2 regions of the Undibacterium sp. Tian12W genome follow, and region 1 is predicted to be linked to the other one. Evidence: predicted binding sites of a transcription regulator. Region 1 holds the regulator's gene; the other holds the start of a gene.
What was found. The regulator sigma-54, encoded in region 1, starts transcription at its own class of promoters, with help from an activator protein. The targets are predictions, from matches to a motif close to TGGCANGNAANCTGCTTT.
Positions count from the first base shown of each region.

Region 2: a site for sigma-54 is predicted at 5,024-5,041, ahead of ACO0LI_RS11345 (urease subunit gamma). Genes of this name have one in related genera too.

Region 1 is NZ_JBMPPK010000015.1:8,734-16,055, reverse strand. Features, by position in the region: gene ACO0LI_RS19130 (KpsF/GutQ family sugar-phosphate isomerase) at 1-207, shown strand, start outside; gene ACO0LI_RS19125 (KdsC family phosphatase) at 207-740, shown strand; gene lptC (LPS export ABC transporter periplasmic protein LptC) at 737-1,381, shown strand; gene ACO0LI_RS19115 (LptA/OstA family protein) at 1,402-1,965, shown strand; gene lptB (LPS export ABC transporter ATP-binding protein) at 1,967-2,722, shown strand; gene ACO0LI_RS19105 (RNA polymerase factor sigma-54) at 2,734-4,224, shown strand; gene hpf (ribosome hibernation-promoting factor, HPF/YfiA family) at 4,332-4,679, shown strand; gene ACO0LI_RS19095 (SIR2 family protein) at 5,108-7,322, shown strand, end outside.
Region 2 is NZ_JBMPPK010000008.1:12,578-19,899, reverse strand. Features, by position in the region: gene ACO0LI_RS11375 (HupE/UreJ family protein) at 88-690, opposite strand; gene ureG (urease accessory protein UreG) at 717-1,361, opposite strand; gene ACO0LI_RS11365 (urease accessory protein UreF) at 1,386-2,066, opposite strand; gene ureE (urease accessory protein UreE) at 2,069-2,587, opposite strand; gene ureC (urease subunit alpha) at 2,591-4,288, opposite strand; gene ACO0LI_RS11350 (urease subunit beta) at 4,285-4,590, opposite strand; gene ACO0LI_RS11345 (urease subunit gamma) at 4,600-4,902, opposite strand; gene ACO0LI_RS11340 (RNA polymerase sigma factor) at 5,193-5,795, shown strand; gene ACO0LI_RS11335 (hypothetical protein) at 5,804-6,301, shown strand; gene ACO0LI_RS11330 (hypothetical protein) at 6,387-7,322, shown strand, end outside.

The DNA of each region.
Region 1 (7,322 bases):
ATGGATGGCACGCGTGATTTCACCCAGTTGCGCATTGCCGATGTCATGAACCACGCGCCGCGCCGCATACGCCCGGAACAATTGGCTGTCGAAGCCGTCGAAGTCATGGAAACTTACCGCATCAACCAGTTGCTGGTCGCTGACGACAGCGGCAAGCTGGTGGGTGCCTTGCATATCCATGACCTGACCAGGGCCAAGGTGATCTGATGAATAATCCTGTAGATTCTGTAGAAAGAGCCAGCAAAGTCCGGCTCATGATTTTTGATGTCGATGGCATACTGACTGATGGCAGCCTGTACTTTGGGCCAGACGGCGAAATGATGAAATGCTTTAATGTGCTGGATGGGCAAGGTATCAAGCTCTTGCAACAGGCAGGCATTATCACGGCCATCATCAGTGCGCGGCAATCGGCCATCGTCAGCAAGCGAGCGGCTGATCTTGGCATCAGCCATGTCAGCCAGGGTATCCATGACAAGAAGAGTGCATTTCTTGACCTGCTGGCGAAGCTGGATATCCCTGCTGAACACTGCGGCTTTATCGGTGACGACGTGATTGATTTACCGATACTGACCAGGGTTGGCTTTGCAGCCAGCGTACCGAATGCCCATGCTGAAGTACAACAACGTGTTCAGTACATCACCAGAGCCAGTGGCGGCCAGGGTGCTGCGCGCGAAGTCTGCGACTTCATCCTGCGTGCCCAGGGCAAATATGAACAGGCTTTACAAGCATATCTGACATGAAACCCCAAATGACCATAGACCGCTTCCGCATCTGGCTGGCCGTGATCCTGCTGGGCGTGATCACCATGGGCACGATCTGGGTCATGGAAGTCATACGCCGGCATGCCGACGATGAGCAAAACCGCACTTCCGCCAGATCAGCGCCTGATTACTATGTCGAGAAATTCAATTTCATCCGGTTATCGAACAATGGCAAGGCCAATTACCATATCACTGGTGACAGCCTGGTGCATTTGCCGCGGACTGACAATATAGAAATCAAGCACCCGCAGATCAACAGCTTTGACAAGGACAGACCACCGCTGCATCTGCGTGCTGAACTCGCCGTGGTATCGCAAAAATCATCGCTGACCACGCCCAAGCGCGAGCATGACATGGTTCATCTGTATGACAATGTCAGCATGGAAAGGCCCGAGGGCCTGAGTTCACAATTCGTGCGTGTGGAGTCTGATTATCTTTTGCTCCTGCCGGATGACGATATCGTTAAAACCGACAAACCGGTTTCAATTACGACCGGCAAACTGCACTCAACTGCAACTGGCATGATTGCCAATAATTCAACCCAAGGCCTGGAATTGCTGAGCAAGGTTTACATTCAACTCAAGAAACGTGAACCCGCCCCCAAAACCGGGAATAAATAAGCAAGAAAGCGAATATGCACATGATCAAAACATCATTTAGCGTCACACGCTTGATCAGCCTGGCCTGCCTGGGCCTGGCCTGTGTTTCTGCGAATGCAGAAAAAGCCGATAGTAATAAAGAAACCATCATCAAAGCAGGTTATGGCATCAGTGATGGCAAAGCCAGCGTCAGCAGATTATCCAAGGGCGTGTCCCTGGTGCGCGGCACCCTGACCGTCACTTCTGAGAGTGCCGTCGTGACCGAAGCCCCGAATGGCGATCAGTTTGTTGTTCTGACAGGTGGCAGTGGCCGCAAAGTCACCTTCCGCCAGAAACGCGATGGTGGCCCTGATCTGTGGGTAGATGGCGAAGCTGACCGTGCTGAATACAACCAGAGTACAGAAATCGTCAAATTCATTTCCAAGGCCAAGGTACGCTACCTCGAAGGCAAACGCGTCACCCAGGAACAGGAAGGTGAATACCTGTCTTATGACAGCAAGAATGATGTTTTTGTTGGCACGAATTCGACCAGTGGCCAGCATGTAGATGGTTCAGGCAATATCACCATCACCTTGCAACCAAAACCAGAAAAACAGGCTAAATAAGATGACTGCACAGTCAAGCAGCACCTTGCTTGTCAAGGGCTTGCAAAAGCGCTATGGCGCGCGCCAGGTCGTGCGCGATGTCTCACTGCTATTGAAAAGTGGCGAAGTCGTGGGTTTGCTGGGCCCGAATGGCGCAGGCAAAACCACTTCGTTTTACATGATCGTCGGCCTGGTACCTTCCGACGCAGGGGATATCACGATCGATGACGTGAATATTTCTCAACTGCCTATCCATGAACGCGCCGTACTGGGTTTGTCTTACCTGCCGCAAGAAGCTTCGGTATTTCGCAAGCTGACGGTAGAGGACAATATCCGTGCCGTACTCGAATTGCAAAAAGACAGCGAAGGCAAATATCTCGGTGCCAAGAAAATTGAGCAAAGGCTCAATGCCCTGCTGGCAGATTTGCAGATAGAAAAAATACGTGAAAGCCAGGCCTTGTCACTGTCAGGTGGTGAACGCCGCCGCGTCGAAATTGCCCGCGCACTCGCGACCAACCCACGCTTTGTCTTGCTCGATGAGCCCTTTGCCGGTGTTGATCCTATCGCCGTCATCGAAATTCAACGCATCGTGCGCTTCCTCAAGGAACGCGGCATAGGTGTCTTGATCACCGATCATAATGTACGCGAAACCCTGGGCATCTGCGATCACGCCTATATCATCAACCAGGGCGCGGTACTTGCCAGCGGCAAGCCTGACGACATCATACAAAATGAATCTGTACGTCGCGTTTATCTCGGAGAACACTTCCGGATGTGACGGGAATCATCATGAAACAAAGCCTGCAACTACGTACCTCACAACATCTGGCCTTAACGCCGCAATTGCAGCAATCAATACGATTATTGCAGTTATCCACTTTGGAATTGCATCAGGAGCTGGAGACGCTGCTGACCGATAACCCCATGCTGGAACGTGTCGATGATCCCCTCGATCACGCCGTACGCCTGCTGGCCGATGGTGCCATCAATACCAGCAGTACTTCTGCAGATGCCGGCATGGAAGCACCGGCAGCAAGAGAAGACAGTGACAGGTCAGCAGAACCGACTGCCGCAGATGCAGAAACCGTCATCAGCAATGACAGCACCACTTCCAGCGAAGAAGACTGGGGCTTTGATGATGTACAGCATGGCAGCAAATCTGGCGATGATGAAGATGGCCGCCCGCAGCTCGGTGCAGCCCATATCACCCTGCGTGAGCACTTGCAGGAACAGATGCGTCTTAACCTGCGCGAACCGCGTGACCGTGCCCTGGTCGAGTTGATGATCGATGCGCTCGACAATAACGGTTACCTGACCGAAACATTAGATGAAATACATGCCAGTTTACCACTGGAACTGTGCGTAGAACCAGAAGAGCTGGCGTTTGCGCTGAACATGCTGCAAAGCTTTGATCCGGCAGGTGTCGGTGCGCGCAGCCCGTCTGAATGCCTGGCCTTGCAAATCAGGCGTCTGCCAAAAGTTGCTTTCGTCACACGCAGGCTGGCATTGCAAATTGTTGAAACACAACTGGCTTTATTTGCACAAAGAGATTTCACCAAACTCAAGAAAATCTTCGATTGCGACGACGAAGATTTGCGCGATGCACAAACCATTATCCGCCTGTGCAAACCACGACCTGGCCTGGCCTTTGCTGCCGATGAATCGGACTATGTCGTACCAGATGTGATCGTCAGAAAATCCGGCAACGGCTGGCAAGTCATGCTGAATCAGGATGTCATGCCCAGGCTGCGGGTAAGCAGCATGTATGCCAACATCATGAAGCAAAACCGTGGCGAGGCTGGCATGGGCGCGCAATTGCAGGAAGCCCGCTGGCTCATCAAGAATATGCGGCAACGTTTTGAGACTATATTGCGCGTTGCACAAGCCATAGTCGAAAGGCAACGCAATTTTTTCACGCACGGTGCTGTTGCAATGCGCCCCCTTGTTTTGCGCGAAATTGCTGATACACTAGGATTACACGAGAGCACTATCTCACGTGTAACAACCCAAAAATACATGTTGACCCCACATGGCATGTTTGAGTTGAAGTACTTTTTCGGCAGCCATGTCGCGACGGAAACAGGGGGTGAAGCATCTTCCACCGCGATACGTGCACTCATCAAGCAGTTGATAGGAGCAGAAGACCAGAAAAGCCCACTCTCTGATAGCAAAATTGCAGACATGCTGGGTGAACAGGGCATGGTAATTGCCCGACGGACAGTTGCCAAATACCGTGAAGCCCTCAAAATCCCCCCAGTCAGTTTGCGTAAATCTTTGTAAGCAGTCCTTGTAATCACGGTTTGAATTGCTATATATGATTTAGCTCAAGGCAAATAAATGCTGAGAGCGTATCGTTATAGCAAGCAACATCACTATAGGAGCACAGTATGAATCTCACCATCAGTGGACATCACGTCGAAGTAACTCCTGCAATTCGTGAATATGTACATACCAAACTAGAACGTATCAGGCGGCATTTCGACCAGGTCATTGATATCGCCGTCATCCTGACGGTGGACAAGCTCCGGGAAAAGGAAAAACGACACAAAGCCGACATCAATTTGCATATCAGCGGTAAAGATATTCACGTTGAAAGCCTGGCGCATGATCTGTATGCAGCAATCGATGCACTGGTAGATAAACTTGATCGCCAGGTCATCAAGCATAAAGATAAAATGCAAGACCATCAGCACGACGCCATCAAGCACATACCTGATCCGGCATCGGCTTCATAAGACCCCAGTCCTTACCCTGACAGGGTTGTGGACATCCAAAACAAGGACGCTAGAAGGCGTCCTTTTTGTTGGGTGAATGGTTTTGAGGTTAACAATTTACATCAATCAGTAACTGAATTACTCTGAGACAATCCGCATACATATTAACGTCATTCCAGCGTGCTATTAGCTGGAATCCAGTGGCGTTCGCGGCATGCCATGTCGCTCGTTAAATGACGTACTTTGACTAAAACGTTTGTCCCCTGTCGATACAAGCCGGGGCAAAAAGCTTCAAGTAATGTGCGCACGTATTATGTCTGTGATTAGTTGCTTCAACAATCGTGGTACTTAGCTGCACTTTCCGAGTATTGAAGATAGTATTCATTCACTGTATTGTAAGGTTAACTGTTCAAATTCAGTAAATGTTCAATCACAAAATGGAAAGTTTTATGGATAAGCTGAAACAAATTCTCACTCAAGAAGATACAGTCTTATTCATTGGGTCTGGAATATCATTATGGTCAGGGCTTCCATCTTGGTCAGGACTAATTGAAGAACTTGCGAAATTTGTCGAATCAGTAGGTGCCAACGCCGAGCTTGTTCGTGCGGAGGTTGGCCGTGGTGACCTATTACAAGCTGCAAGCTACGGGTTTGATAAATTAACGAAGCAGCAGATTGGCGACTTTATTCGGGCCACATGTCGATATGGCGTCGCTAGACCGCATGATATTCACAGAAAAATTGTAGCTTTGAGAACCCGCTGCTTTGTCACAACGAACTACGATAATCTCATTGAAGAAGCTCTCCGGCAATGGCAACCAGATCGATTTTTCCGTCCACCAATAACGAATCGACATCTGACTGAAACCGCCGAAATTATCCACGCTCGCGCCATTGACTTTGTCTTTAAGCCTCACGGTGATGCGGCAGACAGTGACAGCATAATTCTGACGCGCGAGCAGTATCGACAATTACTTCCTCAAGGAGAACGACAGAATGCATTAGAATCTTTGAAAATACTGCTAGCAAGTCGACCAGTTGTTTACCTTGGGTTTGGTTTGCGAGATCCAGATTTTCTTTACGTCCGGGATCTACTTGCGAATACTTACAAAGGTGGCACTCGTGACCACTATGCCATTATGGCCGACTTGACTGAGGCGGAAACTGACTACTGGAGACGTAACTATGGCATCCACCTCGTTAATTACACAACAACAATTAATCAGAACGGGACGAAAGAGCATACCCGTCTGCTCGATCTTCTTGACTCGCTTTCTAGGCCTGAATCAACGGCCTCAGCTCCAAGCCTAAATGATACATGCAATGACGCGTGCTCCCCAGACCAAGTTCTTTCATTGGCACGTCACGCAGCGCGATTGTCACGTGCACCAAAGGTAATTCCTGAGTTCGAAATCCGAGTGCATACAGAGCTTAGTACTAAGAGACACAGCAATTTTTACCAGCAATCGAACAAATTTGACCACTACGCAGTTGACAAATTTTTAGCTGAGGGGCCAGAACGCGCCATTCTTGTTGGATTACCAGGCGCAGGAAAATCATATGCGCTTCAGCAAGCCGCAGCGAGATTGGCGGACAAGCTTCATGAAATCTGTCTTTCAGAACCGTTCGACGAATCGTCTGTAGTTATTCCAGTTCTAGTTGATCTTAAGCTATATCGTGGAGATCTTGCCAAGCTAGTGAGTCAAACACTACCTGTTAGTTTGCCGTTCTATGAGATGAATCAGAGATTTCGGTTTAAGGTGTTATTAGATTCATTTAATGAAATGCCCAGAGAATATTGGGAAACTGGCACCTATGAAGCCGATTTTTCTAGATTTGCTGACGGTGTTGGGTGGTCATCTCTGATAATTGGCTCAAGAACGAACGATGGTCTCGACAAATTGGAATTCCCGGCTTATTACCTCGACCAAATAGATGACAAAGTTGTGTCAGCAGAAATCAGTCAGAGAAAAATCAATATCTCTGGTCGTTTTGAACAGGAAATCCGGCAATTGTTACAAAAGCCCTTCTATTTTCAATTCATCATAAGCGGTGCGGTTCTCCTGCCACCTCAGGCGCATCCGAGAGACTTCTACGATTCGTTTTTTATCAATATAGACAACGCATTTGTTGAACGATTCGGTAAAGCATTCGAAATAGAAAAAGCATTGTCTCTTGCCGCATATGACGCAATCAATCGCGGCGAAGAGGCATATCCTTTGTCGGATCTTCTCCGCGTTTTGAGGGCGAATATCGAAGCAACTGGATTTTCGAATATTAATGCGCAAGATATAGCTAATTGGCTTGTTTCAATTTCTGTTTTGATTCCTCACATTGGAGGACGGATTGCGTTCGTACATCAGTCGATCACTGAATATTTAGCAGCCAAAGAACTTGCCCGCCGGTATCTAATAACTCCACAAATTCTCAAAGAGAAACTAACGCTAACAAGATGGGATCAGGCACTGTTTCTCTCCCTTAGTCTTTTACCCGACTCACAAGCTGAAGCATTTTTCAACGACATAGTCAATGCTGACTTCGCCCTTGCATTGAATGCAGTGAGATATCTTGAGGTGGGGCGCGATGATGTCGTGACAAAGCTGCTTACCAAGGTTCCTGATCGCATAGAGGGATTTGATCAATTTGAGACGCGGATTGGATGGT
Region 2 (7,322 bases), on a different contig from region 1:
TGTGACAAGAGGGACGGACAAGGATAATTCACTCATTCTTGTCCATCAGACAAAACTTGGAGACTACGGAAAAGAATCAAGCAAAGTTCAGGCAAGTGAGGACAGAAAAAAAGCACCCGCGAGGGCGATACCCACACCAGCAAAACGTGGCAATTTGCCAGTGAGCATTTTTTGCGTAATATTGCTGGCAAACCAGCCCGCAGCATGAATCAGGGCCGTCGCCAGTACGAAACCTGTACCATACAACACCGCAGATTCATTAGCTGGCATTTCCTGACCGTGTGCATAGCCATGCGCCATTGCAAATATGGACACCAAAGCCACGCCTGCACTTACAGGCAATTTGACCGCAAAGCTGATCAACAAGCCGAGAACCAGCACTGAGACGGCGATACCATGTTCCACGCCTGGCAAGGCTATGCCTGCCAAAGCCAGCGCACCGCCAACGACCATCATCAAGGGGAAACTGGCTGGTATCAACCAGGCACGCCCATGTTTTTGTTGCGCCGCCCAGATACCTATTGCCAGCATGGCCAGCAAATGGTCGAACCCGGTAAATGGATGGAGAAAACCATCCTGCAGGGCATTCATGGAATGCAGCACACTGTCATGCGCCATAGCTGGCAATGAAATCATGGCACTGTCCAAGGCTGCGACCACATACAGGCAACGCAATTTATTAAGTTTCATATTTAACTCCAAATCCAGATTGAAAATTAGTTTTTAACTTCGTCCAGCATGCCTTGCTGACGAATGAAGCTGACCACTGCCTCCAGCCCATCACCGGTACGCAGATTGGTAAATACAAAGGGGCGTTCGCCACGCATGCGCTTGGCGTCTTGTGCCATGATGTCGAGATTGGCACCTACATGTGGTGCCAGGTCGGTTTTATTGATGATCAGCAGATCAGAGCGGGTAATGCCTGGCCCGCCCTTGCGCGGGATTTTTTCGCCACCGGCTACATCGATGACATAGATGGTCAGGTCTGAGAGTTCAGGGCTGAAGGTGGCTGCCAAATTGTCACCGCCAGATTCCACCAGGATCAAATCAAGGTCAGGAAAATCTGCGCTCATGCGGGCTATGGCTTCCAGGTTGATGGAGGCATCTTCACGTATGGCGGTGTGCGGGCAACCGCCTGTTTCCACACCCATCAAACGCTCGGCAGGCAAGGCATCTGCACGCAGCAGGATTTCCATGTCTTCCTTGGTGTAGATGTCATTGGTGATAACGGCCATTTCATAATGATCTCGCATGCTTTTGCATAGCATTTCACAGAGTGCAGTTTTACCGGAGCCGACCGGGCCGCCTATGCCCACGCGCAGAGGATTTGGTTCTGGTGAGCTTAAATTTGGGGTATTCATTTATTCGTTTCCTGTTTCTAATTTTTATGATCTATACAAACGGCTGTATTGCACCTCATGCTGCATGGACAACAAAGACAAACCTGGTGCCCAGTTCGATAATTGATCGTCTTCCAGTTCTTGCGCTAGCCTGGCGGCTTTTTCCAGTTCAGGTCGCAGCGAAAGTAGTAAACGCTGCCCGGACACCTGGCCCAGAGGGATGGATTTAACCCCCACCAGCACCTGGTTTTCTGCCCATGAAAACAGCATGCCCAGCAATACCGATTCTGGCGGCACCTGCAAGGCAACTGCAGCCGCAGCCATGGCCGTGGGCAAAGGCAATTCATGTTGAGCCAGCAAAATCGCCAGTAGCTCAGCATCGGCAATCTTCAGGTCGTTAACCAGTTTGCCCAGCGAATAACCCATCTGTATGCTCTCTGCCCGAAATTCTGCGGTATCCCGCGCGGCAATGAACAAGCTGGTCCAGTGCGATACGGCGACCAGATCTCTACTCTCAAAAGCCTGCAACAAGCGCCACAGTACCGGTGCTTCAAAACGGGCCACCACTTCATGCAGGCAATTGATAATCCATTCCCTGGCTGTGGCTTCGTTGCGCACCAGACCTTTTTCTATCGCTGCTTCCATCCCTTGCGAATAACTATAGGCACCGATGGGCAGAGACGGACTAGCCAATTGCAGGAGATGGAGTAAGGCCGCAGACTGCATGCTCAAGCCTTGCTGTCTGAAGGACGATGTATGCGCTGGCGCAAAGGTATCGGTGCGAGTGGATTATGCGGATGCCCGTCATCGCCACCATGATGATGTCCACCACCATAAGCACCTGATTCCGGCTCAAAACTGGCCTGCTCTTCGGTGACTACCGCGCCCAACCCTTGCAGCATTTCCTTCAGCACCGGGTCTTTGCGTATGCGCAAAAAACCGTCCCCGACCTGTGCCTGGGTATGCCGGTTACCCAGGTGGAAGGCACAACGCAATAAATTAAAGGCGGTATCACATTCCACCTTATAGGTTGGCTCAGCAGCGGCAATGACTTCAATCACGCGGCCATCATTGCCCAGCATCAGGTCGCCATGGCGCATGACTGTACCGCGCACGGTGAACACGGCCACATCTTCACCGCTGGCAAGGGTGGCACGCAAACGGCTTTTTTCGCGCAACTCATACGGCAAAACCAGTTGCCCGGCGATGCTGTCAGCAGTCTCTATCTTTGTTTGTAATGTCAGCATTGTTTAAAATAAAAAATAACGTTGGGCCATGGGTAGGATTTTTGCCGGTTCACACACCAGCAATTCACCATTGGCACGGACTTCATAGGTTTCGGAATCAACTTCCATTTTTGGCGTCAGGCTATTGTGTATCATGTCCTTCTTGCGAATCTGACGGGTATTCTTGACAGCGATCAGGGTCTTGCTCAGCTTCAGTTGCTCTGCCAGACCGGCATCCAACCCCGCCTGAGAGACAAAGGTGAACGACTTTTTCAAGCCCCCACCAAAGGCACCAAACATCATGCGGTAATGCACGGGCTGTGGCGTTGGTATCGATGCATTCGGGTCACCCATCTGGGCAGCGGCGATCATGCCACCCTTGATGATCATCGATGGTTTCACACCAAAGAAAGCTGGCTTCCACAAGACGATGTCAGCAATCTTGCCTACTTCCAGCGAGCCTACTGCATGGGCAATACCATGGGTCAGCGCCGGGTTGATCGTATATTTGGCGATATAGCGTTTGACACGGAAATTATCGTGGCGTGCATTGTCTTCCGCCAGCGAGCCACGCTGTTGCTTCATCTTGTCTGCCGTTTGCCAGGTGCGCATGATGACTTCACCTACACGGCCCATGGCCTGGGAATCGGAAGACATCATCGAGATGGCACCAATATCATGCAAAATATCTTCCGCAGCAATGGTTTCGCGCCGTATGCGTGATTCGGCAAAGGCAATGTCTTCGGCAATTGCAGGATCAAGGTGGTGACAGACCATGAGCATGTCGAGATGCTCGTCCAGGGTATTGACGGTGTAAGGCCGGGTAGGATTGGTGGAGGATGGCAACACATTCGCCTCACCGACTGCCGCAATAATATCCGGCGCATGGCCACCGCCCGCACCTTCGGTATGGAAGGTGTGGATAGTCCTATCCTTGAATGCCGCCAGGGTGTGCTCCAGAAAGCCGCCTTCGTTCAGCGTGTCACTGTGGATGGCAACCTGCACATCCATATTGTCAGCCACGGTCAGGCAATTGTCGATGGCTTGTGGCGTCGTGCCCCAGTCTTCATGCAGTTTCAGGCCTATGGCACCGGCCCTGACCTGTTCTTCCAATGGCAAAGGCAGGCTGACATTACCCTTGCCCATAAAGCCCAGGTTCATGGGAAACGCATCTGCCGCCATCAACATGGAATGCATATGCCAGGGGCCTGGCGTACAGGTAGTGGCTGCCGTTCCGGTCGCCGGGCCAGTGCCACCGCCCAGCATGGTAGTGACGCCACTCATCAACGCTTCTTCAATCTGCTGCGGGCAAATAAAATGGATGTGTGAATCGATGCCGCCAGCGGTCACAATCTTGCCTTCACCGGCAATGATCTCGGTTGCGCCACCAATGGCCATGTCAACGCCAGACTGTATGTCTGGGTTACCCGCCTTGCCTATGCAGGCAATCAAACCATTTTTAATGCCGATGTCTGCCTTGACGATACCCCAGTGATCAATGATGACAGCATTGGTGATGACGGTATCCATGACTTCTGCATGCGGCCTTTGCGACTGGCCCATGCCATCGCGTATCACCTTGCCACCACCAAATTTCACCTCTTCGCCATAAATAGCAAAGTCTTTCTCGATTTCTATGAACAGACCAGTATCTGCCAGGCGGATACGATCACCCGTGGTTGGCCCAAACATTTCAGCATAAGCATGACGTGAAATTTTCATAGCGCCCCCATGACTTTACCGCTGAAACCATAGACTTTCCGGTCACCTGCCAGGGCCACCAGTTCTATGCTGCGTTGCTGCCCAGGTTCAAAGCGGATGGCCGTGCCAGCGGCAATATTGAGACGCATGCCATAAGCAAGCTGGCGCTCAAATTGCAGGGCAGGATTGGTTTCATAAAAATGAAAATGTGAGCCCACCTGTATCGGCCTGTCGCCACTATTTGCCACAGTAATGCTGACAACGGCACGGCCTACATTCAGTTCTATGTCCCCATCCTCTATCAGGGTTTCGCCTGGTATCATGGTTTTCTCCTAAGGAATGGGGTGATGGACGGTAACCAGCTTGCTGCCATCCGGAAAAGTCGCTTCTACCTGGATATCAGGAATCATTTCCGGCACGCCTTCCATGACATCGGCACGACTGAGTATTTGCGTGCCTTCCGACATCAGTTCTGCCACCGTGCGGCCATCGCGCGCACCTTCCATGATGGCGGCAGTGATCAGGGCAACTGCTTCCGGGTAATTCAGCTTCAGGCCACGCGCCTTGCGTCTTTCTGCCAGCAAGGCAGCGGTAAATATCAGTAACTTATCTTTTTCTCTGGGTGTTAGATCCATATCTTCTTTCGCTTATTGTCTGTGCTATCACCAAACTTATTATTTATCGCCATTTGCAAAATAACAAGCAAGTCCACATTTAGTGGCAGGTCATCCCACTAAAAACATTATAAAAAGCAACACAGCAAGTTTTGAACCAAGGGTAAATAGCCTGGATTACCGGAATGCGCACCAAAAAAATGCAAACTATCACCAAATTAGTGCATTTCAAATAAATGCAGATAGCGCGAAAATATTTGGAACTTTTGATGCCACTGAGAGTAATACCTTAAAACAACCTACAAATAAACGTGGATAACCAAGAGACAGATTCCAGCTTGCTGACACAAATGCGCGACGGTGATGTTGCCGCATTTCAACGTCTGTACCAGCGCCATCAGGGGCCTATTTATCGCTACGCCCTGATGCGATGTGGCCAGACAGCGCTGGCGGCTGACGTAGTGCAGGATGTTTTCATGGGTTTGCTGAGCAAGTCTTACCGTTATGACGCAGGCCTGGGCAGTTTGCAAAATTTTCTGTTTGGCGTAGCAAGGAATCTATTGTTGAAACAAGATCAGGCAGAACGTCGCCACCAGTCATTACCAGGTTATAGCGACGAAGATGGGGAAGAAGTCTTGATGAGTGAAACAACAGAACCGGCGGACGTCATCTTCCATCAGCAAATGACTGAGCATGTGCGGCAAGCAGTCTCGGTATTGCGCCCTCATTATCGTGACGTGATTATTTTGTATGAATTGCAGGAACTGTCGTACGCAGAGATAGCCGTGATTTGCGACATAGATATAGGAACAGTGCGCTCACGCCTGTCAAGGGCGCGGGCCGCGATATTGCAATACAGCGAAAGACTGGGCTGGCGACCAGATGCAGCGGCAAAAACCGGAACACAGAGATGAAAGACCCTATGAATACCCCACAGGACGCCAGCAATACAGATGCAGTGCTGGACCAGCAGTTTAGTCTTTTGCGCAAAGATTTGCAGGAGCTGAATACGCCAACGGCTATAGAGCAGACTTTATTGCAAGCTTTCGGCAAGCAACAGGCCAAGGATAAAAAGCAGGCACGCAGCAGACGTTTGCGCCCGTGGCTGGCAGGTTTGCTGACGCTGAGTGGCAGCTTTGGTCTGGTCATGCTGACAGTCATGTTGCCTGCATCGCAGCATCAATTGACGCCGGACAGCAGCGCAGTTTCAAACTCGGAACTGCCTCCCTTTGTCGCCCTGGTGCCGATGGAACGTCTGGAAGAAGGTACACCGCACATGATGGAAACTGAAGTGCCAGCTGCGTGGCTGGCCAGTTTGGGCATGCCTGTTAGTCCAGAAATTGCTGGGGAAACGGTGCGGGCACAGATGCTGGTGGATGAGGAAGGCTCACCTTTGGCCATGCGCCTGCTCAAAAATTAATGTGCATCTGATTAAGCAAAATTTTTAATTTCGACATTGTTTTTTTATTTCAACTACCTTTCACCATGAATAAGAAGGAAACATCATGACTATCAAACTTCCAATATTGGTCCTTTTGAGTTATTCATGGACTGTGGTACAAGCAAATGTCATCAACGACAGTCCGGCACCAGTTGCGCCAGAAGAAAAACAAACACGCCTGCAACTTGAAGTCCATCGCGTTACTCCGCTTGCCCCCATGCCACCTGCTCCACCGATGCCACCTTTAGCACCTATGCCTCCAATGCCTCCAATGCCTCCAATTCCTGTCATGCCAACCATGCCGGCAGTTGTAGCATTGGCCGACTTACCCGAGGCTGGCACCATTAACAAAACTATCTCAGATGCAATGAGTGCAGCAAGAAATGCTAGCGATGCCATGAACGCTGTTTTCTCAGGCATGCAGGACATGCATATCTCCAACACGATTAAAAATGCGGCATACAGCGCAGAAATCATTACCGAAAAAACACAGACTTTAGCTGACGGCAATCAGATCAGCAATAAAACTTCCAGTTCGGTCTATAGAGACAACGCTGGCCGCACTCGCTATGAAGTACGCGACAGCAAAGGGAACTTGTCGCAAATTCTCATCACTGATCCGGTGGAGAACTCACGGTACATCGTCATCCCTGAAAGAAAGACCGTCACCAAAGTGATGCTGGCCAAAACACCAGACGGGAAAGTCATCGCCCCAAAAGAGAAACAGGAAGGAAATACAGGCCGGATTTATCTACAAACGAATGATGATGAAATCATTATCAAGACATTGAAAAAGAAAACTGATGATAAATCTGAAGGCAACAAAGAAGCACGAGAAGAAATCAAGGTCATTAATGCAAAATCTGCCAGCTATGTACCAGGACCTCATACTGCTTACATTAGTGCAACCGACAATCTGATTAACATCATAAAAACCTCGCCCCTCCCGACTGCGTTCATGGACACTCGCTGGAGTAACAAAACAAGCACTAAAGATATG